DNA from 2 places in the Cellulosimicrobium sp. SL-1 genome. Region 2 is predicted to be linked to the other one. Evidence: riboswitches for the same ligand, from Rfam matches in the RefSeq annotation. Region 2 holds a riboswitch; the other holds the start of a gene.
The links. A riboswitch is a leader RNA that binds a small molecule or an ion and turns the genes downstream of it on or off. The one in region 2 is predicted to bind FMN.

Region 1: linked by a shared signal. The riboswitch ahead of ribD (bifunctional diaminohydroxyphosphoribosylaminopyrimidine deaminase/5-amino-6-(5-phosphoribosylamino)uracil reductase RibD) and the one ahead of pnuC (nicotinamide riboside transporter PnuC) in region 2 are both predicted to bind FMN.

What each region holds. Positions count from the first base shown of each region.
Region 1 is NZ_JAACJC010000007.1:209,401-224,267, reverse strand. It holds gene GWJ10_RS13055 (DUF881 domain-containing protein) at 1-292, opposite strand, end outside; gene GWJ10_RS13050 (small basic family protein) at 295-627, opposite strand; gene GWJ10_RS13045 (DUF881 domain-containing protein) at 624-1,592, opposite strand; gene GWJ10_RS13040 (CDP-alcohol phosphatidyltransferase family protein) at 1,589-2,209, opposite strand; gene GWJ10_RS13035 (DEAD/DEAH box helicase) at 2,619-4,520, shown strand; gene GWJ10_RS13030 (PH domain-containing protein) at 4,646-5,128, opposite strand; gene hisG (ATP phosphoribosyltransferase) at 5,175-6,029, opposite strand; gene GWJ10_RS13020 (phosphoribosyl-ATP diphosphatase) at 6,139-6,402, opposite strand; gene ribH (6,7-dimethyl-8-ribityllumazine synthase) at 6,476-6,943, opposite strand; gene ribB (3,4-dihydroxy-2-butanone-4-phosphate synthase) at 6,940-8,367, opposite strand; gene GWJ10_RS13005 (riboflavin synthase) at 8,364-8,987, opposite strand; gene ribD (bifunctional diaminohydroxyphosphoribosylaminopyrimidine deaminase/5-amino-6-(5-phosphoribosylamino)uracil reductase RibD) at 8,987-10,132, opposite strand; FMN riboswitch at 10,291-10,416, opposite strand; gene rpe (ribulose-phosphate 3-epimerase) at 10,698-11,366, opposite strand; gene GWJ10_RS12990 (GNAT family N-acetyltransferase) at 11,419-12,039, shown strand; gene GWJ10_RS12985 (HipA domain-containing protein) at 12,142-13,428, opposite strand; gene GWJ10_RS12980 (helix-turn-helix transcriptional regulator) at 13,425-13,652, opposite strand; gene GWJ10_RS12975 (transcription antitermination factor NusB) at 13,783-14,867, opposite strand, start outside.
Region 2 is NZ_JAACJC010000011.1:152,837-167,703, reverse strand. It holds gene GWJ10_RS17305 (DNA polymerase IV) at 1-1,284, opposite strand, end outside; gene GWJ10_RS17300 (glycosyl hydrolase family 18 protein) at 1,426-3,174, shown strand; gene GWJ10_RS17295 (phosphatase PAP2 family protein) at 3,322-4,017, opposite strand; gene GWJ10_RS17290 (phosphatase PAP2 family protein) at 4,017-4,715, opposite strand; gene GWJ10_RS17285 (RidA family protein) at 4,771-5,166, opposite strand; gene GWJ10_RS17280 (NUDIX domain-containing protein) at 5,346-5,843, shown strand; gene GWJ10_RS20040 (hypothetical protein) at 5,888-6,016, opposite strand; gene GWJ10_RS17275 (acetyl-CoA C-acyltransferase) at 6,208-7,440, opposite strand; gene GWJ10_RS17270 (acyl-CoA dehydrogenase family protein) at 7,556-8,797, opposite strand; gene pnuC (nicotinamide riboside transporter PnuC) at 8,961-9,671, opposite strand; FMN riboswitch at 9,821-9,946, opposite strand; gene GWJ10_RS17260 (TetR/AcrR family transcriptional regulator) at 10,129-10,887, opposite strand; gene GWJ10_RS17255 (MOSC domain-containing protein) at 10,972-11,433, shown strand; gene GWJ10_RS17250 (3' terminal RNA ribose 2'-O-methyltransferase Hen1) at 11,625-13,196, shown strand; gene GWJ10_RS17245 (polynucleotide kinase-phosphatase) at 13,193-14,867, shown strand, end outside.

The DNA.
Region 1 (14,867 bases), on a different contig from region 2:
CGTCGCTCGGCGTCGTGGGGTCGCCGGGGACCGCTGCGGGGTCGTCCGGGTCGTCGTGGGGCGCGCCGGACGGCGCACCCGGGCCCGGGTCGCCCTCGGCGGGGGTTGCGGCGTCCTCGTCGGAGGCGTCGGTGCGGGGCGGGACGGGCTCCGTGTCGCGCGCGTCGTCGTCGGTCCCGGGTTCGGTGCCGGGGACGGCGGGGGTGCCGACGGCGGCGTCGTCACCGTCCGCGGGCGTGGTGGGGTGCTCGGGCCGGTCGCCCGGAGCCTGGTCGCGGGGGTCGCGGCTCATGCTCACGCCTTGAAGATGTGGCGCCGGATCGCGGCGGCGTTGGAGAAGATGCGGATGCCGAGGACGACGACGACGGCGGTCGAGAGCTGGCTGCCGACCCCGAGCTGGTCGCCGAGGAACACGATGAGGGCGGCGACGACGACGTTCGACAGGAACGACACGAGGAAGACCTTGTCGTCGAACAGGCCGTCGAGCCGGGCGCGCAGGCCGCCGAACAGGGCGTCGAGGGCGGCGACGACGGCGATGGGGAGGTAGGGCTGCAGCGACACGGGCACGGTGGGTTGCAGGACGAGGCCCGCGACGATGCCCACCACCAGTCCGACGACTGCGATCATTCGACGATCTCCTGCCCTGTCTCGTGCGGTGCGGATGGGGTCCCGGACCCGTCGGTCGTGCCCGGCGCGGGGCCGCTCTCCTCGGCGGGTGCGTCGGAGTCTACGGTCGTCTCGGGGGCGTGCGCGAAGAACAGCGTGGGCGCGGACCGGCCGGGCAGGTCGAGGCGGCTCTGCGTCGTCACGCCGGAGCGGATGCCGTACTGGGTGCCGAGGAGCTGGAGGAAGTCCGACGTGCCGGACCGCAGGAGCGAGGTGCGCATCGCGTCGGGGTCCCCGATCGCCTCGACGCGGTAGGGGCCGACGAGGGGCTGCAGGTCGACGAGCACGGCGTCGCCGGCGCTGCGGATCGCGGACAGGCCGGTCAGGCGCTGGTCGTTGATCGCGACGGCCTCGGCGCCGCCGGCCCACAGGGCGTTGACGACGCGCTGCAGGTCGGAGTCGTGCACGAGCGAGCTCGCGTCGGTGGCCCCGGAGGACAGGCCGCCGCCGGTGTCGTCGAGGGTGACGACGACACCCTGGCCCTCGACGGGCTGCGTCCCGGTGAGCGCGCCCTCCTCCTGGAGGCTGTCGAGCACGTCGGCGCTCGCGCCGCTCAGGGCCGCGCCCTGGAGCTGCTCGATCTCCCCGGTCAGCTCCGCGCCGCGCGCGGAGAGCTCCTCGGCGGTGGCCTGGCGTTCGAGGATCTCCTGCTCGAGGGTCTCGCGTGCGGCGATGACGCCGGGCTGCGGGGCGCGCAGCTGCACGGCGGCGGCGGTGGTGACGATGCCGAGGACGACGGCGAGGGCGACGAGCGCGACGGTGCCGGCGCGCCCCCGGTGCGGGGTCTGCCCGGCGGCGCGGCGCGCGGCCGCGGCGGCGTACCCGGGGTCGAGGGGGCGGTGCATGACCTCGTTGAGGAGGGTCATGGACGCGTCCACGGGTGCGCGGCGCGCGGCGGCGGGCTGGTCCGGTCGCGTGTCGGTCACGGCGTCTCCTTCGTCGCGGTCCCGGGCCGGTCGGTGCGGGCGGCGCGGTCGCGCAGGACGAGCGCCCGGGTCTGCAGCACGTACTGCGCGCCCGCGAGCCAGTACAGGCCCACGCCCCACCAGGTGAACGCCCACCCGGTGACGGCGGCGACGTCGCCGAGCCAGCCGGGCATCTCCGCGAGGAGCAGCAGCGGGAACGCGTACAGCAGGGCGAACGTGCCGGCCTTGCCCGCGAAGCTCACGGGCAGCGGCCCGTAGCCGTGGCGGGCGAGCAGCGGCAGCAGTCCCGCGAGCAGGACGTCGCGCGCGACGATCGCGACGACGAGCCACACGGGCACGACGTCGCGCCACGCGAGCCCGAGGAGGGTGACGAGGATGAAGAGGCGGTCGGCGGCGGGGTCGAGCATCTGCCCGAGGCGGCTCACCTGGTCCAGGCGGCGCGCGAGCACGCCGTCGAGCCAGTCCGACGCCCCGGACACCGCGAGGACGACCAGGGCCCACACGTCGTCGCCGCGCACGATGAGCACCGCGAACACGGGCACGAGGAGCAGCCGCAGGAGGCTGATGACGTTCGGGACGGTCAGGACGCGCGAGCTGACCTGCTGCCCTGCCGTCACACCCACCGCCCCGTGCTCGCGTCGCGCCGTCGCGGCGACCTGCCGCGCGCGACCATCCTACGTACCGGCCCCGGTGACCTGGGCCCTCATTTCGCGGCGCGGCGCCCCGCAGGGCCCGAAATCACCCGCTTCGCCCGGTGTCCGGGGCGGGCCGGGCACCGGCGGGGCGGGTGCGGGTGAGGGACGTCACCGGGCCCGGCCCCGCGGCCCGCCCGCGCCCTCCGGTACGATGGGTGGACCTTTGGAGTTCGTCGCTCGTCCCGCGTGTGTCCGTGAGAGTGGCCGACCCCCCTGATCTCCCCGATCGTGGCGGTGGCCGGCCTGGTGTGTTCGGGAGTGCGACCTGCGAGAACCGACCCGGTGACCGCACGCCACTCCACACCCCGAAACGAACGGTCCTCACCCTTTCATGACTGCTGACGTCGTCGCGCCCTCGCACGCCCTCGACCACTCCACCGACACCTCCCCCGCCGTCGCGGAGCAGACCGCTCCCACCGGCCCCGTGTTCTCCGACCTCGGCCTGCCCGCGCCCCTCGAGCGCGCCGTCGCCGACCTCGGGTTCGTCACTCCGTCCGCGATCCAGGCCGAGGCCATCCCCGCGCTCCTCGCGGGCCGCGACATCACCGGCGTCGCGCAGACCGGCACCGGCAAGACCGCCGCGTTCGGCCTCCCGCTGCTCGCCGCGATCGACCCCACGCTGCGGCGCGTGCAGGCCGTCGTCCTCACCCCGACGCGCGAGCTCGCGATGCAGGTCGCCGACGCCGTCGAGTCGTTCGCGGCGCACCTGCCCAAGGTCGACGTCGTCGCCGTGTACGGCGGCTCGCCCTACCAGCCGCAGCAGCGGGCGCTCGCGGCCGGGGCGCAGGTCGTCGTCGGCACGCCGGGGCGCGTCATCGACCACATCGAGCGCGGCACCCTCGTGCTCGACGACGTGCGCTTCCTCGTGCTCGACGAGGCCGACGAGATGCTGCGCATGGGCTTCGCGGAGGACGTCGACACGATCTTCTCCCGCGCGCCGCGCGAGCGTCAGGTCGCGCTGTTCTCCGCGACGATGCCCGCCCCGATCCGCCGCGTCGCGAACGAGCACCTCACCGACCCGGTCGAGATCGCCGTCGCGCGGCAGTCCTCCACGGTGACGAGCGTGCGCCAGACGTACGCCGTCGTGCCGTTCCGCCACAAGACCGGCTCCCTCGTGCGCGTGCTCGCCACGTCCGACGCCGAGGCCGCGATCGTGTTCACCCGCACGCGCGGCGCCGCGGAGGAGGTCGGGTCCGCGCTCGTCGAGCGCGGCATCTCGGCCGCGACCATCTCGGGCGACGTCGCGCAGAAGGAGCGCGAGCGGATCGTGGAGCGCCTGCGCTCCGGGGCGCTCGACGTCCTCGTCGCGACCGACGTCGCCGCGCGCGGTCTCGACGTGGACCGCATCGGTCTCGTCGTGAACTTCGACCTGCCGGGCGAGCCCGAGGCGTACGTGCACCGCATCGGCCGCACCGGCCGCGCGGGCCGCACCGGCGAGGCCCTGAGCTTCGTCACCCCGCACGAGCGCGGGCGCCTGCGCGCGATCGAGCGCACGACCCGCACCCCGCTGCAGGAGATCGAGATCCCCTCCCCCGCGGACGTGTCCGCGCACAAGGTGCGGGCCCTGCTCGGGCAGGTCCCCGCCCGCCAGGAGGCGGGCCGCCTGTCGATGTACGCCGACATGGTGCGCACCTTCCTCGCCGAGCACGACGTCGACCCGGTCGACCTCGCCGCGGCCATGGCGGCGCTCGCGGTCGGTGACGACGGTCCGCGTGCCCGTGAGGAGCAGGAGCGGTTCGAGGCGGAGCGGGCCGCGGCGCGCGAGCAGTCGAAGGCGCGTCGTACGGAGCGCGCGGGCGAGCGTCCGTCGCGCGGCGACCGTGCGTCGGGCCGCCGCGAGGGCGACGGGACGCGCGGTATCCGCCGCGACGCCGTCGGGACGCGCTACCGCCTGTCGGTGGGGCACAAGGACGGCGTGATGCCGGGCGGGATCGTGGGCGCGCTGACGAACGAGGCGGGTCTGGCCGGGTCGGACGTCGGCAAGATCGACATCTTCCCGTCGTTCTCGCTCGTGGACATCACCGCGCCGCTCGACGCGGACACGATGGACCGCATCTCGCGGGCGCGGGTCGCGGGCAAGGCGCTGCGCATCCGTCTCGACGAGGGCGCGCCCGCGTCCCGGGGCCCGCGTGCCGGGCACGGCCCGTCGGGTCGTCGTGACGAGCGTCGTGACCGGTTCGACCGTGCCGACGACCGGGGCGAGCGCAAGCCGCGCCACCGCGCCGCGTTCTGACCGCTCCGCCGACGGCAGCCCCGCCGGCGCACGACGACGGCCCCCGGATCTCCTCGATCCGGGGGCCGTCGTCGTCGGTGCGGGGTGACCGTGGCGCGGGAACGGTAGCCGCGCGCCTGCGGTGCTTACTCGTGGGCCTCGCCGTGCGCCTTCACCAGGGCGGCGAGGCGACGCGCCTCCGCCTCGCCCCGGGCGCCGTCGGCCCGTTGGATGCCCATGACGGCGAGGGTGGACCCGTCCGCGAGGTCGAGGCGCACCCACGCGTCGCCGGAGCCGAAGCGGACCGACACGATCTGGGGCCAGGCGAGGCGGCGCGTGTAGATGACGTTGCGCACCCGCAGGCCCTCGCGCGTCGGGACGGCGTGCACGCCGCCCAGGCGCCACAGCAGCCACGCCGCGAACAGCGCGAACGCCGCGATGGACAGCCGGTTCACCCACGACGTGCCGAGCGGCCCCGTCGCGGACAGCCCCACCACGACGCACCCGCCGACGACGACCACGCCCGTCGCCCAGGCCGACACCAGCCCGAACCGGGGCCGGAACGTGCGGTACGGGTCGTCGTCGCGGTCGCCCGGCAGGCCGGGGTCGGGGAACGGGTCGGTGCTCATGCCGCCACCGTCTCACACCCGCCGACCACCCACCGGCGGCACGAGGTCAGAGGCGCGAGGCGTGGATCCGGGTCACGAGGATCGCGCGCGCACCCACGTCGTACAGGGCGTCCATGACCTGGTTCGTGCGGTCGCGGCGCACCATCGCCCGCACCGCCGCCCAGTCCCGGTCGTGCAGCGGAGACACCGTGGGCGACTCCAGGCCCGGCGTGATCGCGACCGCACGGTCCACGAGCGACACCGGCACGTCGTAGTCCATGAGGACGTACTCGTGCGCCGTCAGCACCCCCTGCAGACGACGCGACAGCACCTCCACCCCCGCCGGGACGTCCGCCTCCGCAACCTTGCGCGGCCGGATCAGCACCGCCTCCGACACCAGGATCGGGTCGCCGAACACCTCCAGGCCGGCGCCCCGCAGCGTCGTGCCCGTCGAGACCACGTCCGCGACGACGTCCGCCACCCCGAGCTGCACCGCCGACTCGACCGCACCGTCCAGGTGCACCACCGTCGCGTCCACCCCGTGCGCCCGCAGGTGCCCCTCCACGAGGACCTCGTACGACGTCGCGACCCGCAGCCCCTGCACCTGCTCCAACGACGTGATCGTCCCCGCCGGCGCCGCGTAGCGGAACGTCGACCCCCCGAACCCGAGCTGCATGTGCTCCACCGCGTCCGCGCCCGAGTCCAGCAGCAGGTCCCGACCCGTGACCCCGACGTCGACCGTGCCCGACCCCACGTACACCGCGATGTCGCGCGGGCGCAGGAAGAAGAACTCGGCGTCGTTGTCCGGGTCCGCCAGCACCAGCTCGCGCGGGTCACGACGCTGCCGGTACCCCGCCTCGCGCAGCATCTCGACGGCAGGCTCGGACAGGGACCCCTTGTTGGGGACGGCGATACGCAGCATGACAGGACCTTCGTTCAGGGGATCGGGCAGGAAGAGGGGAACAGCAGGGACGAGCGAGGGGCGAGCGGCGCTCGCGGCCGGGAGCGGGGACGCTCACCGGCGCGGCCGCTCACAGATGCTCGTACACGTCCTGCAGGCTCAGACCCTTCGCCAGCATGAGGACCTGCAGGTGGTAGAGGAGCTGGGAGATCTCCTCCGCCGTCTTCACGTCACCCTCGTACTCGGCGGCCATCCACACCTCGGCGGCCTCCTCGACCACCTTCTTCCCGATCGCGTGCACGCCGGCGTCCAGCTCAGCGACCGTGCCGGAACCGGCAGGTCGCGTCGTGGCCTTCTCGGACAGCTCCGCGAACAGGGACTCGAACGTCTTCACGGGCTCCAGGGTATCCGCCGCCCGGACCCGGCCGGGGCGTGTCCGCCCAGCGGGCACGCCCCGACCGCCCCCGTCAGAGGTCGCGCAGCGCCACGACCGTCGCGACCGCGGCCTCCGCGGCCTCCGCACCCTTGTCCTCGCGCGACCCCTCCAGGCCCGCCCGGTCCAGGGCCTGCTGCTCGTCGTCGCACGTCAGCACACCGAACCCCACCGGCACCCCCGTGCGCACGCTCACGTCCGTCAGACCCGACGTCGCCGCCTGGCACACGTACTCGAAGTGCGGCGTCCCCCCACGGATCACCACCCCCACCGCCACCACCGCGTCCGCACCGTGCTCCACCGCACGCGCCGCCGCCACCGGCAGCTCGAACGACCCCGGCACCCGCACCACGCTCACGTGCGACACGTTCGCCGCCGCCAACGCCCGCCGCGCGCCCGCCAGCAACCCGTCCATCACCTCCGTGTGCCAGCTCGCCGCGACCACCGTCACCCGCAGCCCCGACCCGTCCACGCTCACCGTCGGCGCACCTGCCCCGCTCATCCCTCGTCCTCCTTCGTCTCCGTACCCGGCTCGTCGCCCGGCTCCACCAGGACAGCCCCGTCCGGGACCTCCACCGTGTCCAGCAGATGACCCATCGCCACCTTCTTCGTCACCAGGTACGCCCGGTTGTGCTCCCCGTGACCCACCTCGATCCGCTCCGCCCCCACCACGTCGATGCCCGACGCCACCAGACCCGTCACCTTCGCCGGGTTGTTCGTCAGCAACCGCACCCGCGACAACCCCAGGTCCGCCAGGATCGCCGCCGCCGCCCCGTACTCCCGACGGTCCACCGGCCACCCCAGCTCCAGGTTCGCCTGCACCGTGTCCAGACCCGCGTCCTGCAGCTCGTACGCCCCGATCTTCGCCAGCAACCCGATCCCCCGACCCTCGTGCCCCCGCAGGTACACCACCGCACCCCCCTCCGCCGCGACCCGCCCCAACGCCGCCTGCAGCTGCGGACCGCAGTCGCACCGCAACGACCCGAACGCGTCCCCCGTCAAGCACTCCGAGTGCACCCGCACCACCGGCACCACCTCCGTCCCGACGGCGCTCGCGGCCTCCGCACCAGCCTCACCCCGACCCGAGGCACCAGCAGGGGCGACCGCAGGGACCAGCGCCACGTGCTCCGCCCCCGTACGCAGGTCCCGGTACCCCACCACCCGGAACCGGCCGTGCACCGTCGGGAGCTCCGCCGAAGCCGTGCGGTGCACCCGCCGCGCCACCGCCTCCCGACCCGGCACCTCCATGGCCACCGCAGGCGCCGGGTCGTGCACCCGCCGCCACGCCACCAGGTCCGCGATCGTGATCAGCACCAACCCGTCACGCTCCGCCAACGCCGCCGCGTCCCCCAGACGCATCATCGTCCCGTCGTCGTGCACCAGCTCCGCGATACCCCCGACCTCACCCCTCCCCGCCAGACGCACCAGGTCCACCGCGGCCTCCGTGTGCCCCGCACGATGCAGCACACCCCCCGGCACCGCCCGCAACGGCAGCACATGACCCGGCCGGATCAGATCACTCGCACCCGACCCCGGGTCCGCCAGCACCCGCAACGTCCGCGCCCGGTCCTCCGCCGAGATCCCCGTCGACACCCCCGTCGCCGCGTCCACCGTCACCGTGTACGCCGTCCGCCGCGGATCCTGGCTGTGCGGCACCATCAACGGCAGCTCCAACGCGTCCGCCCGCGCCGCCGGCATCGGCGCGCACAGGTACCCCGACGAGTGCCGGATCGTCCACGCCACCCACTCCGCCGACACCCCCTGCGCCGCGAACACCACGTCCGCCTCGTTCTCCCGGTCCGGCGAGTCCGCCACCAGCACCGGACGCCCCGCCCGGATCGCCGCCAACGCCTCCTCCACCGACCCCAGCCGCACGCCCCCCGACCCCTCCGGCACCGCGGCGCTCGCGGACCCCGCGCCCGTCACGACGCGCTCCCGGGGACCACGCCGGACACCAGCAGGCGTTCGACGTACTTCGCGAGCACGTCCACCTCGAGGTTCACCCGGTCGCCCGGCACCAGTCGCCCGAGGATCGTCGCCTCGAGCGTCGTCGGGATCAGCGAGACGCCGAACGTCTCGTCGTCCACGTGCGTCACCGTCAACGACACCCCGCTCACCGCGATCGAGCCCTTCTCCGCCACGTAGCGCGTCAGACCCCCAGGCGCGGAGAGCACCAGGTCGTCCCACCGCTCCCCCGGCGCGCGGCTCACGAGCGTGCCGACGCCGTCCACGTGGCCCTGCACGACATGACCGCCCAGCCGCGCGTCCGCCCGGACGGCCCGCTCCAGGTTCACCGGCGACCCGGCCACGAGGTCACCCAGCGCAGTCCGCCGCAACGACTCCGGCATCACGTCCGCCGTGAACGACCCGTCGCCCCCGAGGCTCGTGACCGTCAGGCACACCCCGTTCACCGCGATCGAGTCACCGAGCCCCGCGTCCGACGCCGCGAGCGGCCCCTCGACCGTGAGCACCGCGTCCTCCCCCACGCCACCCGGGAACGCGATCCCCCGGACCCTGCCGATCTCCTCCACGATCCCCGTGAACATCAACCCACCCGTCCTTCCGTGCTCTTCCTGGACACCACCAGCGCGTCGTCCCCGACACGCCTCACCTCCACCGTGCGGAACCGGTGCGCGTCGGCGATCGTCGCCACACCCAACCCGTCCACCGCCCGCCGCCCGCTCCCCAGCAGCACCGGCGCCACGTACGCGTGCAGCTCGTCCACCGCCCCCGCGGCCAGGAACGCGGTCGCCAGCGTCGGACCGCCCTCCACCAGCACGTGCCGCACCTCGCGCTCCGCGAGCCGCTCCAGCACCTCACCGACGTCCCGCGTCAGCACGTGCACCAGCTCGCTACCCTCCCCGCGGACCCGCGCCGCCGGCGGGATCCCCCGCAGGCCCACGACCACCCGCAACGGCTGGTGCTCCGCCAGACGCGCGGCGCTCGCGGCGTCGTGCGCCGCGTCGTGGGAGGGGCCGTGGCCGCGCACCCGCGCCGTGAGCTCGGGGTCGTCGGCCAGGAGCGTGCCCGTGCCGACGACGATCGCGTCCACCTCCGCCCGCACGCGGTGCGCGTGCTCGCGCGCTGCGGGCCCGGTGATCCACCGGCTCGTCCCGTCCTGGGCGGCCACGTAGCCGTCGAGCGTCGTGGCCGTCTTGAGCGTCACGTACGGCGTGCCGCGCCGGACGGCCGTGAGCCACACCCGCAGGAGCTCCTCGCCCTCGGCGGCGCGCAGGCCGCGCACGACGCGGACCCCCGCGGCACGCAGCCGGTGCGCGCCGCCCGTGGCGACGGGGTTCGGGTCGTCGACGGCGAGCACGACCTCCGCCACGCCTGCGGCGACGAGCGCGTCGGCGCACGGGCCGGTGCGACCGGTGTGGGCGCACGGCTCGAGCGTCACGACCGCCGTCGCGCCGGCGACGTCGACGCCGCGCTCCCGGGCGTCCGCGAGGGCCGCCGCCTCGGCGTGCGGCGTGCCCGCGCCACGGTGCCACCCCTCGGCGAGCACGGGCCGCGGGTGCGGGTCGATCGAACCGGGCGCGGCGCCGTCGGGCAGGGTCGCGCCGGGCGGAGGGCCCAGCAGGACGCACCCGACCCGGGGGTTCGGCCCGTGCGCCGGCCCTCGGGCCGCCAGCTCGAGCGCGCGCGTCATCGCGTCGTCGACCGTCAGGGTGCGGGGGTGCTCGCCCATCGTCCTCCTCCCGGGCACGGGCGCTCCGGGGTGAGGGCGGGCGGCGGGTCGAGCCACGAGGGCTCGACGGCGTCGCTCACCACGGCGAGGCCGTCACCGTCCCGGACGGGTGCACCGGCGGGTCGCCGGAGCACCACGCGCCGAGGCGTGGCCACGCCGCACGTGCTTCCTCCCATCCGGACTTTCACCGTCGGTCCTGGAGTTCCACCAGGTCAACCGCGCGTGGGCGCGGGTCGCGGACTGTCACCGCCGGCTCGGAATTGCACCGACCCCGGAGCACGTTCGTGCGTACTGCGTTCTGCAACCGCCGATGCTACTCCGGGTGCGCTCCGCGCGGGCGCGACCGACGGTCCGACGCGTTCTCGCCCGCTCCCGTCGAGGTCCGCGCTCGCGAGAACCGCCTCACCCTGAGCGGCCGCCCTTCGCCGTCCGACGACCGCCGCCCCGCTCCTCTGTGCTTGGTGGTGAGTTTTCCGCGGTCTGGCAGGAGTGAAATTTGCGCTTGGCACACTATTTTGTGGGGAACGAAGAAGGGGCCCGTAGTGGGCCCCTTCTCGTCCTGACGTCAGTGGGCGTGCGCCGATGCCTCCGCCAGCTCGCGCAGCGCCTGGATCTCCTCGGGCACGTTCTCCGCCCCGTAGACCGCCGATCCGGCGACGAAGACGTTCGCCCCCGCGTCCGCGGCTCGCTCGATCGTCGAACGGGACACTCCCCCGTCGACCTGGATCCACACGTCGAGGCCCGACTCGCTCACGGCCTCGCGCGCCCGCCGGATCTTCGGCAGCGTCCCCTCGATGAAGGACTGTCCGCCGAAGCCCGGCTCGACCGTCATGACGAGGATCATGTCCACCTCGGTCAGCAGGTCCAGGAAGGGCTCCACCGGCGTCGCAGGGCGCAGCGCGACGCCTGCGCGGGCTCCCAGGCGGCGGAGCTCGCGAGCGAGCCGCACAGGGGCAGCAGCGGCCTCGGCGTGGAACGTGACCGACGCCGCGCCCGCCTCCGCGTAGGCCGGCGCCCAGCGGTCAGGGTCCTCGATCATGAGGTGGGCGTCGATCGGGACGGGCGACACCTGCGCCAGGCGCTCGAACACCGGCAGCCCGAGCGTCAGGTTCGGCACGAAGTGGTTGTCCATGACGTCGACGTGCGCGTAGTCCGCCGTGGCGATCGCGTTCAGGTCGCGCTCGAGATTCGCGAAGTCGGCGGACAGGATGCTCGGTGCGATGAGGGCTGCCATGGGCCCCAGCCTAGGGGCGCGTGCCGGAGCCCGGTGCTCGTACCCTCGTCGCGTGAGCGACCTCTCCTCCCCCTCCCCCGGCCCGGCCCCTGCCTCCGTCCGCGGCACGCCGCACCGCCCCGGGGACCCGCACGCCTCCGCACCCGTCGTGACGGTGCGCCCGGCCACGGTGCACGACCTGCCGCGGGTCGCGGAGATCGCCGCCCCGTTCGTGCGCGACACGTGCGTGACGTTCGAGGAGGAGGTCTGGGACGTCCCGGCGTGGCACCGCAAGCTCGACGACGTCACCGCGCGCGGCCTGCCGTTCCTCGTCGCCGAGGTCGACGCCCCGGGCGGGCCGAGCTCCCCGACCGGCGCCGTCGTCGCGGGCTACGCGTACGCGTCGGCCTGGCGCCCCAAGCCCGCCTACCGGCACACCGCCGAGGACACGATCTACCTCGACCCGGCGCACGCCGGGCGCGGGGTGGGCACCGCGCTGCTCGCCGCGCTCCTGGAGGCGGTCGCCGCCGCGGGGGTCCGCCAGGTCGTCTCCGTCGTGGCCGACGTCCCCGAGGCCGCCGGGTCGCTCCCGCTGCACCGCCGCTTCGGCTTCGTCGAGGCCGGGCGCCTCACCGCCGTCGGGTTCAAGCACGGCCGCTGGGTCGACACGATCCTGCTCCAGCGCACCCTCTGAGCACCCTGGGGCGCCCCGACCCGGCGGGGCGAGCAGGCGGTCCTGGTGGGTGAGGGCGCGCGGACCCGCCGCGACCACCTGCTCGGCGTGAGAAGGAGACCGTTAGACGGCCAGGGTTCGGCGGAGGTCGGTGGTACGGCGCTCGACCGTGCGCCAGGCGTGACGGCTCACGCCGGGGTGGGCGTCGCGGTCGATGTCCGCGAGCGCCGCGAGGAGTCCGTCGAGGGTCTGGGCGACGGCGCGCTGGGCGCGTCGGCGGGGCAGCCCCCAGGTGGTGCCCTCGGTGACGAGGTGGTCGGCGGTGAGTCGGTCCATGTCGCGTTCGCCGGCGACGTCCATGGCGAAGACGCGGGAGGCGTGGTCGTGGTGGAGGTGCATGGCGATGTCGTAGGCGGGGGCGAGGCGGACGGTGCCGTCGGCGTGGCGCAGGACGGAGATGTTCTTGGCGTGGGCGTCGGTGTTGCCGAGGGCGAGGTTGAGGGTGGTGAGGGCGAGGAGGGGGTCGGGGCGGGTGCCGTCGTCGCGCAGGGTGCGGGCGATGGCGGCGAGGGAGGGGAAGCGGCGGCCGTGCTGGAACTTGCGTTCGGGGTCGCGGGTGTTGATGCCGAGGGCCTGGGCGGCGTCCTCCTGGTGGAGGCGTGCGGTGCCGGTGGGGTCGGTGGGGTCGGGGACGCGGTCGTAGCGGGTGACGACGATGGCGCGTTCGCCGTCGAGCTCGGTGACGTGGGCGTGGACGGTGGTGAGGCCGACGCGGCGGGCGAGGTCGAGGGCGGCGGCCTCGGTGTTGACGAGGTCGGCGGTGGGTGAGTCGGCGGGGCGGGCGACCTTGAGGATGTGGGTGGTCGGTGCGGAGCCGTGGGGTCGGGCCCAGCCGTGCTCGTCGTGGAGGAGGGTGATCTTGGGTTCCATGCCGGGCAGGGAGCTGGTGAGGTGGTCGGTGCGGCCTTCTCCCCCGCTGCGTGCGACGGCGGCGCGCAGGAGTCGTGCGACGGCGGCGTCGTCGAGGCGTTCGGGGGTGCCGGGGGTGGGGAGGGGTTGTCCTTCGGGTGCGAGGAGGACGGCGCCGGCGGTGTCGTGGCCGTAGTGGACGAGGAAGGCGAGGGCGTCGTCGGGGTCGATGCCGGCGTCGATGGCCATGGCGTCGCGGGTGCGGCCCTCGGGGAGGAGTCCGTCGAGCCAGGCGGCGACGCGCGCGGGGTGGGGCGGGGGGTCGTCGGGTGGGGTGATGGGCAGCAGGTGGGACAGGACACGGGCGTCGTGCCCCCAGCGGTCGAGCGCGTCGGTGGGCCAGGTGAGGGTGACGCGGGGTGTGCCGTCGGTGGTGCGCAGGCCGGTGGGTGCGAGGGTCGCGACGGGGGTGCCGTAGAGCCAGGCGGTGAGGGTGGTCATCGGCGTTCCTGGAGTCGCAGGTCGACGTCGAGGGTGTCGAGGAGCTCGAAGAGTCGTTGGACCCAGAGGTTCTCGACGCCGTTCTCGAGCTCGGAGAGGTACTGGCGGGTGATGCCGAGCTCGTCGGCAACCTGGGCCTGGGTGAGTCCGCGGGTTCGGCGGACGCGGCTGAGGTAGGCGCCGAGGTCGCGGGGGCTGCGGGGGGTGGTCCAGGTGTCGGCCATGCTCGCTCTCCTGCCGTGGGGGCGCTGACGTGCTGCCGTGTCGGGATTCCCTGACACGAGGTGTTGTCAGGTTACTCCGACATCCCCGCGTTGTCGAGATATCACGACATCGCGACGCGGGGCGCGGCGCTCACACCGTGCGGCGCAGGAGCGTGAGGTGCATGGCGTCGGTGCCGTGGACGTGCGGCCAGAGCTGGACGTCCTGACGGTCCCCGAGCTCGACGGTGTCGCGCACCTCCGGACGCACGACGTCGCGCACGACGTCCGGGGCGTCGAGGACCTCGACATCGTCGCGGCGGCGCAGCACGTCGGCGACGACGACCTGGGTCTCGGCGAGGTGGGGCGAGCACGTGACGTACCCGACCACTCCCCCGGGCCGGACGGCGTCGAGCGCGGAGTCGAGGAGCTCGCGCTGGAGCCCGGTGAGGGGCGCGAGGTCCGCCGGGGTGCGGCGCCACCGCGACTCGGGCCGGCGGCGCAGGGCCCCGAGGCCCGTGCAGGGGGCGTCGAGGAGCACGCGGTCGTACGCGCCCGGCTCGTCCTGCCCGACGGCGCGCCCGTCACCCGTGCGCACGGCCTCCACGGCGTCCGCAGGGACGGCGGCGAGCGCCTTCTCCACGAGGCGTGCGCGGTGCGGCTGGACCTCGTTGGCGACGAGGCGCGCCCCGCGCTCGGCCGCGAGCGCCGCGAGGAGCGCGGCCTTGCCGCCCGGGCCGGCGCACAGGTCGAGCCAGCGCGCGTCGTCGCCGGTGGAGCCGGGCTGCGGTCCGGTGAGCGGTGCGGCGGCGAGCGCGAGGGCGACGAGCTGGCTGCCCTCGTCCTGGACGCCGGCGCGGCCGTCGCGCACGGCGCCGAACGCGGCGGGGTCGCCGCCGTCGAGGGTGAGCGCGGTGGGTGCCCAGCGGGCGGGGGTGACGCGGCCGTCGCCGTCGGCGAGCTCGTGGGGGTCGGCGAGGCCGGGGCGCGCGACGAGCGTGACGCGGGGGGCGTCGTTGTCGGCGGCGAGGAGGGCGTCGAGCTCGTCCACGGGGCGTCCGTTGCCGGCGAGGGCGTCGCGCAGGGCGCGGGCGATCCACACGGGGTGGCTCTGGGTGGCCGCGAGCGCCGCGAGGGGGTCGGGGGCGTCGTCGGCGAGGGTCGTGAGCCAGTCGTCGAGGGGGGTGCGGGCGACGCGGCGCAGGACGGCGTTGACGAGCTGGGCGCTGCCGGCGCCGG
Region 2 (14,867 bases):
GGGGGCGAGGAGGGCGGCCGTCGCCCGGACGGGGCCGGTCGCGGCCGCGCCGGGCGCCTCGGCACCCACCGACTCTGCACCCACCGACTCTGCACCGACCGCCCCGGGGCCGACCGCCTCATCGCCCGCCGCCTCGGCGCCCACCACCTCCGCGGCGATCGGAACGGCGGGGTCCTCCGCCGCGTCCGCGCCGAGCGGCAGCATGAGCTGCGCGTGCTCGGACAGCGCGTGGAACGCGACCCCGAGCAGGCGGACGGGCTCGGTGACGTCCGCGAGGCGCAGTGCGCGGTGAGCCGCGTCGCGGAGGGCGCCCTCGTCGGTCGTCGGGCGGGAGAGCGTGACCGAGCGGGTGAGGGTCGTGAACGACGCGAGGCGCACCTTGACCACGACGGTGCGCGCCGCGACGGCGTGCCGCTCGAGGCGGGCCAGGGCGGCGTCGACCACGGGATCGAGCGCCGCGGCGATCGCGGCCCGGCCGTGCAGGTCGGTGTCGAACGTGTGCTCCGCGCCCGCGGACTTGCGCTCCCGCACCGTGGAGACCGGGCGGTCGTCCCAGCCGCGCGCGATCCGGTAGAGGTTGGTGCCGCCCGCCTCGCCCGCGACGAGGAGCAGCGTGTCGAGCGGCTGGCGGCGCAGGTCGGCGACGGTGCGCACCCCCAGCTCGTCGAGCCGCGCGGCCGACACCGGGCCGACGCCCCACAGCGCCCGCACGGGCAGGTCGAGCAGAAACGGGTCCTCGTCGTCGGCCCCGACGACCCGGACCCCGCCCGGCTTCGCGGCCTCCGAGGCGAGCTTCGCGACGAGCTTGGACCGCCCGAGCCCGAGCGAGACGGGCAGGCCGCTCAGCTCGCGCGCCCGCTCGCGGATCCCCGTGGCGAGCGCCTCGAGGTCGGTCTCCGGCCCGACGGCCGCGGCGACGTCGGCGAACGCCTCGTCGATGCTCACGGGCTCGACGAGGTCCGTCACCTCGCGCAACGCCGCCATGATCCGTGCCGAGTAGGCCGAGTACGCGGCGAACCGCGGCACGACGACGACCGTCGACGGCGGGCACAGCCGCCGCGCCTGCTCCATCGGCATCGCCGAGCGGGCGCCGTACTGCCGGGCCTCGTACGACGCCGTCGCGACGACGCTGCGCGGCCCCACGCCGCCGACGAGCACCGGGCGCCCGCGCAGGGACGGCCGCTGGTGCTGCTCGACGGCGGCGAAGAACGCGTCGGCGTCGAGGTGCGCGATCGTCGGGCGGGCGCGCAGCACGGGGGCGTGCGGCGCACGGTCGAAGCTCACCGCCCTACTCTGCGCCCTGCCACCGACAGCGGTAACGGTTTCGTTCGGACCCTGGCGTTTCGGGGATGCGCACGGGTATCTTGCAGGAGACCGAACAAATCCCGGGATCCCCAGCCCGGGCCGAAGAGCAACGAGGCCTTCATGACCGATCGATCGACACCCAGCGCGGCTGCCCCCGGCCGCTCGTTCGCCAGGACCTCGCCGCGACGCTCGCGCGTGGTCACGGCTTCCGCCGTCGTCGGGGCGCTCGCCCTCACGGCCGCCACCTTCGCGTCGCCGGCCGCGGCGGCGCCCCAGCCCACGGCCAAGCCGGCGGCCTCCGTCGCCGGGCCGTCGGACATCAACGGGTTCCGCAGCGTCGGCTACGTCATGGCCGACTCGCGCGTCACCCGCGACTTCCACGTGGCTGACCTCGTCCGCACCGGAGCGATCGAGGACCTCACCCACATCAACTACGCGTTCGGCAACGTCACGACCGACCTGGTGTGCGACATCGCCGACGTCCCCGGCGAGGGCGACCCCCTCAACGACTTCGTCGCGGAGGTGCCCGCCGCGGACTCCGTCGACGGCAAGGCCGACAAGCCGGGCCAGAAGCTCGCCGGCAACTTCAACCAGCTCAAGAAGCTCAAGGCCGTCAGCCCGGAGACGAAGATCCTCGTCTCCCTCGGCGGCTGGACCTGGTCGGACAACTTCTCCGAGGCGGCGTCCACGGCCGAGGGTCGTACGCGGCTCGTCGACTCGTGCCTCGACCTCTACATCGACGGCAACCTGCCGGTCGTCGACGGCAAGGGCGGCCCCGGCGTCGCGGCCGGCATCTTCGACGGCATCGACATCGACTGGGAGTGGCCGGTCACCGGTGGCGAGACGGCGAACGTCCGCCCGGAGGACAAGGAGAACTTCCTGCTCCTCATGGAGGAGTTCCGTGCCGAGCTCGACGCGCGCGGCGCGACGACCGGCCAGGACTACCTGCTGACGGCGTTCGCGCCCGCGGGCGGCTGGAACGCAGGCCAGGGCGGCTGGCTCGACCCGCGCCTGTTCGCGGTCGTCGACTTCCTCAACGTCCAGGGCTACGACTTCCACGGCGGCTGGGTCCCGAACAAGACGGGCCACCAGGGCAACCTGCACCCCGACGGCGCGGAGAACTGGGGCCTCGGCCTCGACGGCGCGCTCGGCATGTACGTGAACGCGGGCGCGGACCCGTCGCAGATCAACGCGGGCCTCGCGGCCTACGGCCACGGCTGGTACGGCGTCAAGGACGGCACGAAGGGCTGGCAGCCCGCCGCCGGGTACGTCGGCACCAAGACGTACGCCGAGCTGCGCTCGTTCGGCGGGAAGAAGTTCTTCGACCCGAAGATCGGCGCGAGCTGGCTGTACAACGGCGACCAGTGGTGGAGCTACGACGACCCGGCGTCCGTGACGGCGAAGGCCGAGTTCGTCGCGACGCAGGGTTACGGCGGCGCGATGTGGTGGGACCTCTCCGGCGACTACCGCAACGAGCTCGGTGACGCGCTGGGCTCGACGCTGCGTGCGGCGACCCCGGGCCCCGGCGTGGCCGAGGAGTGCGCGGTGCCGTGGTACGGCACGGGCGTCTACTCGGGTGGCGACGTCGTCTCGCACGAGGGCGCGGAGTACAAGGCCCAGTGGTGGACCCGCAACGAGGTCCCCGGCTCGTCGGCGTGGGGCGCGTGGAAGAAGATCGGCCCCTGCGGCACCGCGCCCGAGGTCGAGGCGGCGGTCTGCGCCCCGGCCTGGTCGCGCGAGGCCGTCTACACCGGCGGGCAGACCGTGTCCCGTGCGGGCGTGAACTACACGGCCCAGTGGTGGACGAAGGGCGAGCTCCCCGGTTCCGTGACGTGGGGCTCGTGGGACCCGGTGGGTCTGTGCGAGTGATCTGACGGCTGGTCCGGGCGCCGCGTGCGCCGCCCGGACGGCCCCCGCACGACGACGGCGGGCCCGGTCTTCGGACCGGGCCCGCCGTCGTCGTGGTCGGGGGAGAGCGTCGTGGGCGGGGCGCCGGGAGCGCGACCCTGCGTGCTCTCAGCGCTTCGAGCGCAGGTCGCGGCGCAGGTAGTGCCACGCGAGGACGCAGCACACGATGCCGTTGAGGAGTCCCACGACGACGTCCGCCGGTCCGTGGGCGCCGCGGTAGAGCCGCGAGAGACCCACGCCGAGCGGCACGAGGCAGCACAGCACCGTCACGACGACGCGCAGCACGGGGTGCGTGATGCGCTGCGCGAGCAGGGCGAGCGTCAGGTAGAACGCCGCCGACGCGCCCGTGTGCCCCGAGGGAAAGCTGGACGTCGGGGGCGCCTCGTCGAGCCGCGAGACGTCGGGCCGCTCGCGCCCCACGACGATCGACGACGTGAGGAAGATCAGCGCCTGCAGCGCGACGGCGAGCGCGGGCACGAGGGCGAACCACCACTGCCGGGTGCGCCACCACACGAGCGCGACGGTGAGCAGCGTGCCGCCGATGATGAACTCGGTCGTGCCGATGAGGGAGAGCACGTCGGTGACGGTGTCCCAGAACGGCGTGCGCCGTTGCTCGAACCACCGGTTGACCGCGACCTCGCCCGGCAGGTCGCCGAGCGGCCCGGTGACGAGGAAGCCCGTCGCGACGATGACCACCCACAGCACCGCCCCCGGGAGGAATGCCCGCAGGCCGACGTCGCGCAGCACCTCCTTCGCCGTGGGGCGGGTCGTGTCCAGCTCGTAGCGGTGCACGAAGGGTTGCATCAGACCTCGTTCCTGGGAGTGTCTCCGGAGGGACGGCCGGACCGCGCGGCGGTCCACCCGTGAAAGCCGACGGCGGACGCCCCCGCGACCGCGCCGCCGAGGAGGATCCCGCCGACGACGTCGGAGGGGTAGTGCGCGCCGAGCAGCACGCGGTCGGCCGCGGTGACGAGGGCGAGCGCCGTCGCACCGCCGATCACCGCGACGCGGCCTCGCCGCCCGAGCAGCGGCCAGACGAGCACGCTGAGCGTCACCCCGACGGCCGCCGCGTTCATCGCGTGCCCGGAGGGGAAGCTCGTGCCCGGCACGGTCGACACGGCGTCCTCGAGGACGGGCCGCGCGCGGCCGACGACCTCCTTCGCGCCGAGCCCGAGGGCCCACGCGCCCCAGATCGTCCCGGCCGCCCAGGCCGCGCGCGACCCGAGCCCGTGGCGTCGCCACGCCCAGACGCACACGCCCATCGCGGCGAGGTTCATCCACCGCGCGGCCAGGGCCTCCTGCCCCACGAGGAGCGCGCGCTCGAGCGCGGGGCGCTCGCCGGTGAACCGGGTCGCCGCGGCGACGGCGGCGCGGTCCGCGTCGACGACGACCCCCGACTCCGCGCGCACGAGCCACGCGAGCGCGAGCACGGGGAGGGAGGCCGCGACCCCGTACACCGCGGCCCGCCACAGGGCGCGGTACGGGGTCCGGTGGGCTGGCACCCCCGGACAGTAGCGGCACCCCCGCGTCGTCGCGCGCGGGAGCCGGTGCCCCGCGTCAGGCGGGGAGCGCGGCGACCGCCTCGATCTCGACGAGCGCGCCCGGCCGCGCGATCCCGACCCGCAGGACCGTCACGGCGGCCGGGTGCTGGCCCCAGACCTCGCCGACGGCGGCGAACCCCTCCATGAGGTCGGCCTCGGGGTCCAGGTAGACGGCGAGCCGCGCGACGTCCTCCGGCCCGGCGCCTGCCTCGGCCAGCACTGCGAGGACGTTGCGCAGCGCCTGGGCCGTCTGGGCCGCGATGCCGCCCTCGACGATCGCGCCGTCCGCGTCGGTGCCGTTCTGGCCGCCGACGTAGAGCGTGCGGCCCGTCTCGACGATGGTCCCCTGCGAGAACGCCGGGTTGCGGTGCAGCCCGGCAGGATTGAGGTGCGTGACGCTCGGCGTGGTCATGGTCGTCCCCTCCTGCGTTCTTGTCCTGGGACGTCCGACGCTACGCCGCGCCACCCACGCGGTCCGGGCCGGGCGCGCCCCGGTTCTCCACCCCGGCCCGGGCTCGTGGGCTGCCCGGCCGCGCGGTGGCGACCCGGCCCCGACGGGCCGTCTCGCCGTCGGCTGTGTAGGAAGGAGGGGTGAAGCAGTCAGCAGGGCTCGTGCTCTACCGGTTCCGGGACGACGCCGTCGAGGTGCTCCTCGGGCACATGGGCGGCCCGCTGTGGGCGCGCAAGGACGCGGGCGGGTGGACGATCCCCAAGGGCGAGGTGGAGCCGGGGGAGGACGAGCACGCGGCGGCGCTGCGCGAGTTCGCCGAAGAGCTCGGCGTCCCGGCTCCTGCCGGCGCGGCGCCGGACCTCGACCTCGGCACGGTGCGCCAGCGCGCGGGCAAGCTCGTCGCGGCGTGGGCGCGGGAGGCGGACCTCGACGTCACGACGATCGCGAGCAACACGTTCGCGCTGGAGTGGCCGCCGCGCTCGGGGCGCATGCAGGAGTTCCCGGAGCTCGACCGGGCCGGCTGGTTCGCGCTCGCGCGCGCCCGCGGGCTCGTCGTCGCGGGCCAGGTCCCGCTGCTGGACCGGCTGGAGGAGCTGCTCGCGCGCGAGCCGGCGCGGAGCACGACGACCGAGGGATGACGAGAGCCCGGGGCCGCGGTCCCGGGCCCGTCGAGCGGGAGGCGTCAGCCGAGCAGGTAGGGCGCCGCGGCGAAGCCTGCGGCGAGCCCGACGAGCGCGACGGCGACGGCGGACAGGTGCGAGCGGCGCGCACGGCTCGCGGTACGGCGGGCTGCGTCGGTCACGGTGGTCATGACGGTCCTCTCGTGGGGGGCGGTTCCAGGGAGAGGGACCACGTCAGGCGCGATCCATGACGCGAAATCCGGCCGTCGTGGCGCGATCTGCGTCACACGCGGCGGCCGAAACGCGCCAACCCTGGTGCAGCATCGTGCACCAGGGTTGGTCGGCTCGCGCGGCGGAGCCCCGAGGGGGCCCGCCCGGAGGGTCAGGCGCGCAGGACGAGCGCGTCCCCCTGACCGCCGCCGCCGCACAGCGCCGCCGCGCCGACGCCGCCCCCGCGGCGACGGAGCGCGAGCGCGAGGTGCAGCGCGAGCCGAGCGCCCGACGCGCCGACCGGGTGGCCGAGCGCGATGGCGCCGCCGTCGGCGTTGACGACGTCCGCGTCGATGCCGAGGTCCGCGACGGACTGCAGCGCGACGGCGGCGAACGCCTCGTTGATCTCCACGAGGTCGAGGTCCGCCGCGGCGATGCCCTCGCGCTTCACGGCGGCCTCGATGGCCCGCGCCGGCTGGGAGTGCAGCGAGTTGTCGGGTCCTGCGACCTGGCCCGCCGCGCCGATCTCGGCGAGCCACGGCAGGCCGTTGCGCTTCGCGAAGGCGCGGCTCGCGACGACGACCGCCGCCGCGCCGTCGGACAGGGGCGAGCTCGACCCGGCGGTGATGGTCCCGTCCTGCACGAAGGCGGGGCGCAGGCGCTCCAGTGCCTCGAGCGTCGTGTCGGCGCGCACGCCCTCGTCGTGCTCGACGACGACCGGCTCGCCCCGCCGCTGCGGCACCTCGACGGGGGCGATCTCCTCTGCGAGGCGCCCGGCGTCGCGCGCCGCGGCGGCCCGCTGGTGCGAACGCAGCGCGAACGCGTCCTGCTCGGGGCGGCCGATGCCGCGCGTCGCGCAGCCGCGGTCGGTGAGCTCGCCCATGACCTCGCCGCTGAACGGGTCGTTCAGGCCGTCGTGCGTGAGCGAGTCGGCCATCGTCACGTCCCCGAACGCGAACCCGGAGCGCGACCCGACGACGAGGTGCGGCGCGTTCGTCATGGACTCCTGGCCGCCCGCGACGACGACGCTCGCCTCGCCCGTGCGGACCAGCCGGGCCGCGTCGATGATCGCGGTGAGGCCCGAGAGGCACAGCTTGTTGATCGTCACGGTGGGCACGTCCCAGCCGAGGCCCGCGAGGATCGCGGCCTGGCGCGCGGGGCCCTGCTTGGCGCCCGCCTGCACGACCTGCCCGACGATCACCGTGTCGACCTGCTCCGGCGCGACGCCCGCGGCCGCGAGCGCGCCGCGGATCGCGTGCGCGCCGAGCTCGGCCGCCGACAGGGAGGCGAGCGCGCCGCGGAAGCGCGCGAACGGGGTGCGCGCGCCGTGCAGGAGGACCGGGGTGACCTCGTCCTCGGGGGTGACGGCGGCGGCGTCGGGCAGGGGGCTGGCGTCGGTGCTCATGGGACTCCGATCCGGGGAGGGCGAGGAGACGGGGCGAACAGGAAGGAGCCCCGGCGCCGCGAGGAGGGGCGAGCGGCGCCGGGGAGCAGGGGGAGGGCGTGCGCCCTCGGGACCGTCAGACGAACGCGGAGACGCCCGTGATGTCGCGCCCGACGATGAGCGCCTGGACCGACTCGGTGCCCTCGTAGGTGTGCAGGGCCTCGATGTCGGCGAAGTGCCGCGCGACGCGGTTCTGGAGCAGGATCCCGTTGCCGCCGAGGAGGTCGCGCGCGCTCGCCGCGACCTCGCGCGCCCCGCGGGTGCACGTGTACTTCGCGAGCGACGCCTGCGGGCCGGTGAGCGTCCCCGCCTCGTCGAGCCGCGTCATCTGCGCGACGAGGAGCTGGAGCTGCGTGATCGTCGAGAGCATCCGGGTGAGGCGCTCCTGCACCATCTGGTTCGCGGCGAGCGGGCGTCCGAACTGGACGCGCTGCTTCGCGTACGCGACCGCGGCCTCGTAGCACGCGACCGCGTGCCCGACGGCGGCCCACGCCACCCCGAGGCGCGTCGCGAAGAGCACGCGCGAGGTGTCCTTGAACGACCGCGCGCCGGGCAGGGCGTTCTCGGCGGGGACGAACACGTCGTCGAGCACGACGTGCGCCTGCCAGATCGCGCGGAGCGACACCTTGCCGGTGATGGTCGTGCCCGTGTAGCCGGGGGTGTCCTGCGGCACGACGAACCCGTGGACCTGGCCGTCACCGTCGTCGCCGACGAGGCGCGCCCACACGACCGTGATGTGGCCCGACGACCCGTTGCCGATCCACTTCTTCTCGCCGTTCAGCACGTAGCCCTCGACGCCGTCGCGCGTCTCCTTGCGCGCCGTCGTCTCGAGCGAGACGGAGTCCGAGCCGTGGGTGGGCTCGGTGAGCGCGAACGCGCCGAGGATCTCCCCGCGCGCCATGGGCTCGGCGTACTTCGCCCGCTGCTCGTCGGAGCCGAGCATCTGGATGCTGCGCAGCGCGAGACCGCCCTGGACGCCGCAGATCGTCGCGACGGAGCCGTCGCCGCGCGACATCTCCATGGCGGCGAGGCCTGCCGCGAGCTGGCTCACGTGCGGACGACCGTCGACGTCGACGCCGTCGCGCAGCAGGTCGAGCTCGCCCATGCGCTTGACGAGGTCGAACGGCACCTCGGCGCGCTCCCAGTAGTCGTCGATGACGGGGAGCACCTCGTCCTGGACGAACTGCCGGACGCGCTGCAGGTGGGCGCGGTCCTCCTCGGTTGCGTCGGCGAACGCGCCGGCGTAGTCGAGGTCGAGCGGGGTCGCGAGGTCGTAGGTGGGCTCGGTGACGCCGGGCATGATCGGGGTGGTGGGCATCGGTGCTCCCCTGGGAGGGCGGCTGCGGTCGGTCGACCGTCCTCGACGCGGTTGCCCGGGGTGCGGGCCCGGCGTCGGCGGCGGTCCCTCCCATAGTGCAGCGATACCGCGTCTCAGTCAATCGAGACGGCGTATCGAGGTGGCTGGTCGGGGAGGTCGCGGGTCAGGCGGGCGCGCCCGCCGCCGCGGCGTCCGCCTCGGCAGCGGCGGCCGCGCGGCGGTTGACGCGCCACCACACGAAGAACCCGACGAGCGTGAACGCGCCGTAGAACACGTACATGAACGCCGACGCGTAGAAGCCGGCCGAGATCAGCAGCGGCACGCCCACGACGTCGACGGCGACCCAGATGAGCCAGAACTCGACCCAGCCCTTCGCCATGCCGTACGTCGCGAGCAGCGAGCCCATGAAGATCCACGCGTCGGCCCAGACGGGCTCGTACGACTCGAGCGCGCGGAACACGGGGGTCAGGAGGGCCGTGCCGCCGACGAGCGCGACGACGAGGAACACGCGCTGGCGCCACGACGCCCAGCGCGGCACGACGGCGACGCCGTGGCTGTCCGCGTCGGCGTCACCGAGCCGCGCCTGGGTCTTGCGCCACTGCACCCACCCGTAGACCGACACGACGACGAACATCACCTGGCGGCCCGCCTGGCCGAGCAGGTTGACGGGGTTGGGCGTCGCGAACACCGCGCCGAGGAACACCGTGAGCAGCAGCAGGTTGCCGACGATGCCCACCGGCCACGCCCACACCTTGCGCCGCATGCCGCCCAGCGCCGACGCCAGGCCGAACCCGTTGCCCACGATCTCGCGCCACAGCAGGTGCTGGTCGCCGATCGTCAGCTGCGCGTCGAACAGCGCGTGGATCAGGTCCATCGGATGTCCTCGTCCTCCCGGGCACGAGCGCTCCGGGGTGAGGGCGGGCGGCGGGGACGGGCCACGAGGGCCCGACGGCGTCGCTCACCACGGCGAGACCGCGCCCCGTCGCGCGGGCTCGCGAGAGCCCGGCCGAGGACGGCCGCGCCGCACGTGCTTCCTCCCATCCGGACTGTCACCGTCGGTCCTGGAGTTCCACCAGGTCAACCGCGCGTGGGCGCGGGTCGCGGACTGTCACCGCCGGCTCGGAATTGCACCGACCCCGGAGCACGTTCGTGCGTACTGCGTTCTGCAACCGCCGATGCTACTCGCGCATTCCCCGGGCACGGGACTCGCACCGCACCGTCCCACGGACTGGAACACGATGCGATCTTGCGCCGCCGAGCAGGTGGTCCTGGTCCGTCCGCAGGCGCAGACGGACCAGGACCACCTGTTCGGCGGGGCGGGGTGGGAGGGGTCAGGCGAGGGCGTCGCGGACGGCGCGCGCGACGTCGTCCGCGACGGCCTGCGCGTCCGCGTCCGCGTCCACCACGGTCACGACGACGCGGCGCGCCGCGGGCACGCCGTCCCCGCTGCGCTCCCGGGCGGCGCCGTCCGGCGCGGCGTACCGGCCGACGGCGGCGCGGCGCAGGTCCGCGAACGCCTCCTCGAGCTGGGGGCGCAGGTCCTGCTCGGGGGAGCGCAGCCACCGGCGCAGGAGCGCGTTGTGCACCGCGACGACGGACGCCGCGAACGCGATGGACGCCGTCGAGCGGCGCTCGTCCGGCGGGAGCGCGTCGCGCAGGTACGCGGTGAACGCGCGCTCGTAGCGGTGGGTCGTGACGAGCTCGCGGTCGCGCAGCGCCGGCACCTGCTGGAGGAGCTGCCAGCGGGCCAGGGACGTCTCGCGCTGACCGACGTGGTGGTCGAACACCAGCCGCGCCGCGCGGCACACCTCGAGGTACGGGTCGACCGTCGGGTCGGGCGTGAGGTGCCCCTCGGCGTCGGGCACGGGCCGCGTCGCGGCGAGCATGACGACGACCTCGTCGAGCAGGAGCTCGTGGTCCGCGAAGACCACGTCCTCCTTGGACCCGTAGCGGCGGAAGAAGGTGGCGCGGCTGACCTGGGCGGCGTCGGCGATCTCCTCGACGGTCGTCTGCTCGTACCCCTTGCGGGTGAAGAGCTCGATCGCTGCGTCGACGGCCTGGGCATGGGTGCGGCTGCGGACGTCGGTCATGCACCGGACGGTACACCGGTACCCGGCGCTCGCCCGGCCCGGGGACGGTGGCCCCCGGGCGGCGCCGGGTGCGAGGCTGGTGCCATGCCGGACCAGCCTCGCGTGCACGCGATCCACGTCGCGAAGGCCCGTCGGCTGCCGACGCGGGTCGTCGCGTCGGTCGAGGCCGAGGAGGGCAAGGGCCTCGTCGGCGACCGGTACCACGGGTCGAAGCACCGGCACGTGACGATCCAGACGCTCACCGACCTGGCCGCCGCCTCCGCGGAGCTCGGGCAGGAGATCGACCCCGGTCTGACCCGGCGCAACGTCACGCTCACCCACGGCGACCTGCCCACGAAGCCGGGCTCGTTCCTGCGGATCGGGGACGTCGAGCTCCAGGTGCTGCGGATCGCCGCGCCGTGCCGGCTGCTCGACGACTGGATCGCGCCCGGCGCGATGCGCGCGATGCACGCGCGGGGCGGCGTCGTGTGCCGTCTGTTGTCGTCCGGCACGGTCCGGGCGGGCGACGTCGTGGTGTGGGACGCGGCGGCCGCCGGCGGGGCCTGAGCCCCGGGGCGGCCTCCGGCCCGACGGTGGCCGGGCGCGTGCCGTCGGCAGCGGCGCCCGTGCTTCGACGGTAGACCTGTGGCGACCCCCGCGTCGACGGCTGGAGCGGGTGAGACGACGGCCGTCCACAGCCCCGACGGTCGTCCACAAACCCGGTGCCGTGGTCCCCGCCGGGTGGCACCATGGCGGCCATGCTCGTGACCCTCGCCGCGACGGCGTCCCCCGGGACGCTCGACGACGCCACCGACCTCGGCTTCCTGCTGCACAAGCACCCGGACCGGGCGCAGGTGTTCGACCTGCCCGTCGGCCGCGCGCACGTCTTCTACCCCGAGGCGACGGCGGAGCGGTGCGAGGTCGCGCTGCTGCTCGAGGTCGACCCGGTGGGGATCGTGCGGAACAAGCGGTTCGGCGGCGGCGACGCGTTCGCGCTCGCGCAGTACGTGAACGACCGCCCGTACGCCGCGTCGTCGATGGTCGCGGTCGCGCTCGGCAAGGTGTTCGCGACGGCGATGAGCGGCCGGTGCGACGCACGACCGGCGCTCGCGGACGCCCCGATCCCGCTCGACGTGCACGTGCCGTCCCTGCCGTGCCGGGGCGGCGCGGACCTCGCGCGCCGGCTGTTCGAGCCGCTGGGGTGGAGCGTCACGGCGACGGCGGAGCCGCTCGACCCGACGGTGCCGTCGTGGGGCGCGTCGCGCCACGTCGACCTGCGCCTGCGCGGTACCCGCCGGCTCGCGGACGCGCTCGCGCAGCTCTACGTGCTGCTGCCCGTGCTCGACGACGCGAAGCACTACTGGGTCTCGACCGACGAGGTGGACAAGCTCGTGCGTGCGGGCGGCGGCTGGCTCGCGGTCCACCCGGAGCGTGCGCAGATCCTGCACCGCTACCTCGCCCACCAGCGCCGCTACGTGGAGGACGCCACCGCGCGTCTCGCCGCGCTCGACGGGGACGCCCCCGAGGAGGGCGCCGCACCCGCCGCCGGCACGCCGGCCGGCGCCGTCGCGTCGTCCGACGTGGGCCCGCAGGGCGCCCTGACGGGGACCGGCGTCGTCACGGCGGGCGACGCCGAGGACACGCCGGAGCCGCCGCTCGCGCGGCAGCGGGCCGACGCGGTGCTCGCGGCCCTGCACGACGCCGGGGCACGGACCGTCGTCGACCTCGGGTGCGGAGAGGGCGCGCTCCTGCGTCGCCTCGCCGCGGACCGGACCTTCACGCGCGTGCTCGGGACCGACGTGTCGGCGCGCGAGCTCGAGCGGGCGGCGGTGCGCCTGCGCCTGCACGAGGCGAGCGACGCCGAGCGGGAGCGGGTGCGGCTCGTGCAGTCGTCGCTCACGTACGTGGACGACCGGGTGGCGGGGTTCGACGCCGCGGTGCTCATGGAGGTCGTCGAGCACGTCGACCCGTCGCGCCTCGACGCGCTCACGGCCGCGGTGCTGGGCCACGCCCGGCCGCGGACCGTCGTCGTGACGACGCCGAACGCCGAGTACAACGTCCACTACCCGAACCTGCTGGACGGCCCCGGCGGCGGGCGCGTGCGCCACCCCGACCACCGGTTCGAGTGGACGCGCGCGGAGCTGCGCGCGTGGGCGGCCGCCGCGGGGGAGCGCTACGGGTACGCGGTCGAGCTGCGCGACGTCGGCCCGCTCGCCCCCGACGTCGGGGCACCCACCCAGATGGCGGTGCTGACCCTCGTTCCGGACGCGGCGTCGCCCGAGACCCCGGCGGCCTCGGCCCCGGCACGGACCACGGAGGAGGCCCGATGACCGGGCAGACGGCCGAGCGCGCGACCTCGCACGCGCCCCCGAGCTCCACGCGCGAGCTGCGCGTGCCTGCGTCGAGCCTCGTGGTGCTCGTCGGCGTGTCCGGCTCGGGGAAGTCGACCTTCGCGCGCGAGCACTTCGGGCCGTACGAGACGGTGTCGTCGGACGTGTGCCGCGGGCTCGTGTCGAACGACGAGAACGACCAGGCGGCCACGCGCGCGGCGTTCGAGGTCCTGGAGACCATCGTGTCCAAGCGGCTGGAGGCGAACCTGCTCACGGTCGTCGACGCGACGAACGTGCAGCGCGAGGCCCGCGGGTCTCTCGTCGCGCTCGCCCGCGCGCACGACGTCCTGCCCGTCGCGATCGTCCTCGACGTGCCGGAGAAGGTGGCGGTGGAGCGGAACGCGGCGCGCTCGGACCGCGGGTTCGGAGCGCACGTCGTGAAGCGCCAGCGCGCGGCGCTGCGGTCGTCGCTGAAGAGCCTCCAGCGCGAGGGCTTCCGCACCGTGCACGTGCTGCGCGGCGAGGACGAGGTGGCAGCGGCCCAGGTCGTGCGCACGCCCCTGCTCACCGACCGTCGCGACGAGCACGGTCCGTTCGACGCGATCGGCGACGTCCACGGCTGCCTCGACGAGCTGGTGGCGCTGCTCGGGGTGCTGGGCTACGCCGTCGTGCGTGACGACGCCGGCCGGCCCGTCGACGCCGCGCACCCCGAGGGCCGACGCGCGATCTTCCTCGGTGACCTCGTCGACCGCGGGCCCGACTCCCCGGGCGTGCTGCGGCTCGCGATGGGCATGGTCCGTGCGGGGCACGCGCTCGCGGTGCCGGGCAACCACGAGCACAAGCTCGTGCGCGCGCTCGGCGGGCGCGACGTGAAGGTCTCCCACGGCCTCGAGACGACGCTCGCCCAGCTCGCCGCGGAGCCCGAGGAGTTCCGGCGCGGGGCCGAGGCCTTCTGCCGCGACCTCGTGTCCCACCTCGTGCTCGACGACGGCCGCCTCGTGGTCGCGCACGCCGGGCTCAAGGAGTCCTACCAGGGCCGCGCGTCGGGCCGCGTGCGCAGCTTCGCGCTGTACGGCGACACCACGGGCGAGACCGACGAGTTCGGCCTGCCCGTGCGCTACCCGTGGGCCGACGACTACCGCGGACGCGCCATGGTCCTCTACGGGCACACGCCCACGCCCGAGGTCGAGTGGGTCAACGGCACGATGTGCCTCGACACCGGGTGCGTCTTCGGCGGGAAGCTGTCCGCGCTGCGCTACCCCGAGAAGGAGGTCGTGCAGGTGCCCGCCGCGCGCGAGTACTACGCGCCCGCGCGCCCCTTCCTGCCCGACGGCGCGTCCCGTCCCGGATCGCCCGCGCGCGAGGACCACCTGCTGAGCGTCACCGACGTGCTCGGGCGCCGCGGCGTCGAGACGGCGACGCACGGGCGCGTGACCGTGGGCGAGGAGCAGGCGGCGGGGGCGCTCGAGGTGATGAGCCGGTTCGCCGTCGACCCGCGCCTGCTGCTCCACCTGCCGCCGACGATGAGCCCGGTCGCGACCTCGACGCTGCCCGGGCTGCTCGAGCACCCCGATGGCGCGTTCGCCGCGTACGCGCGCGACGGCGTCGACCGCGTGGTGTGCGAGGAGAAGCACATGGGGTCGCGCGCCGTCCTGCTCGTCGCGCGCGACT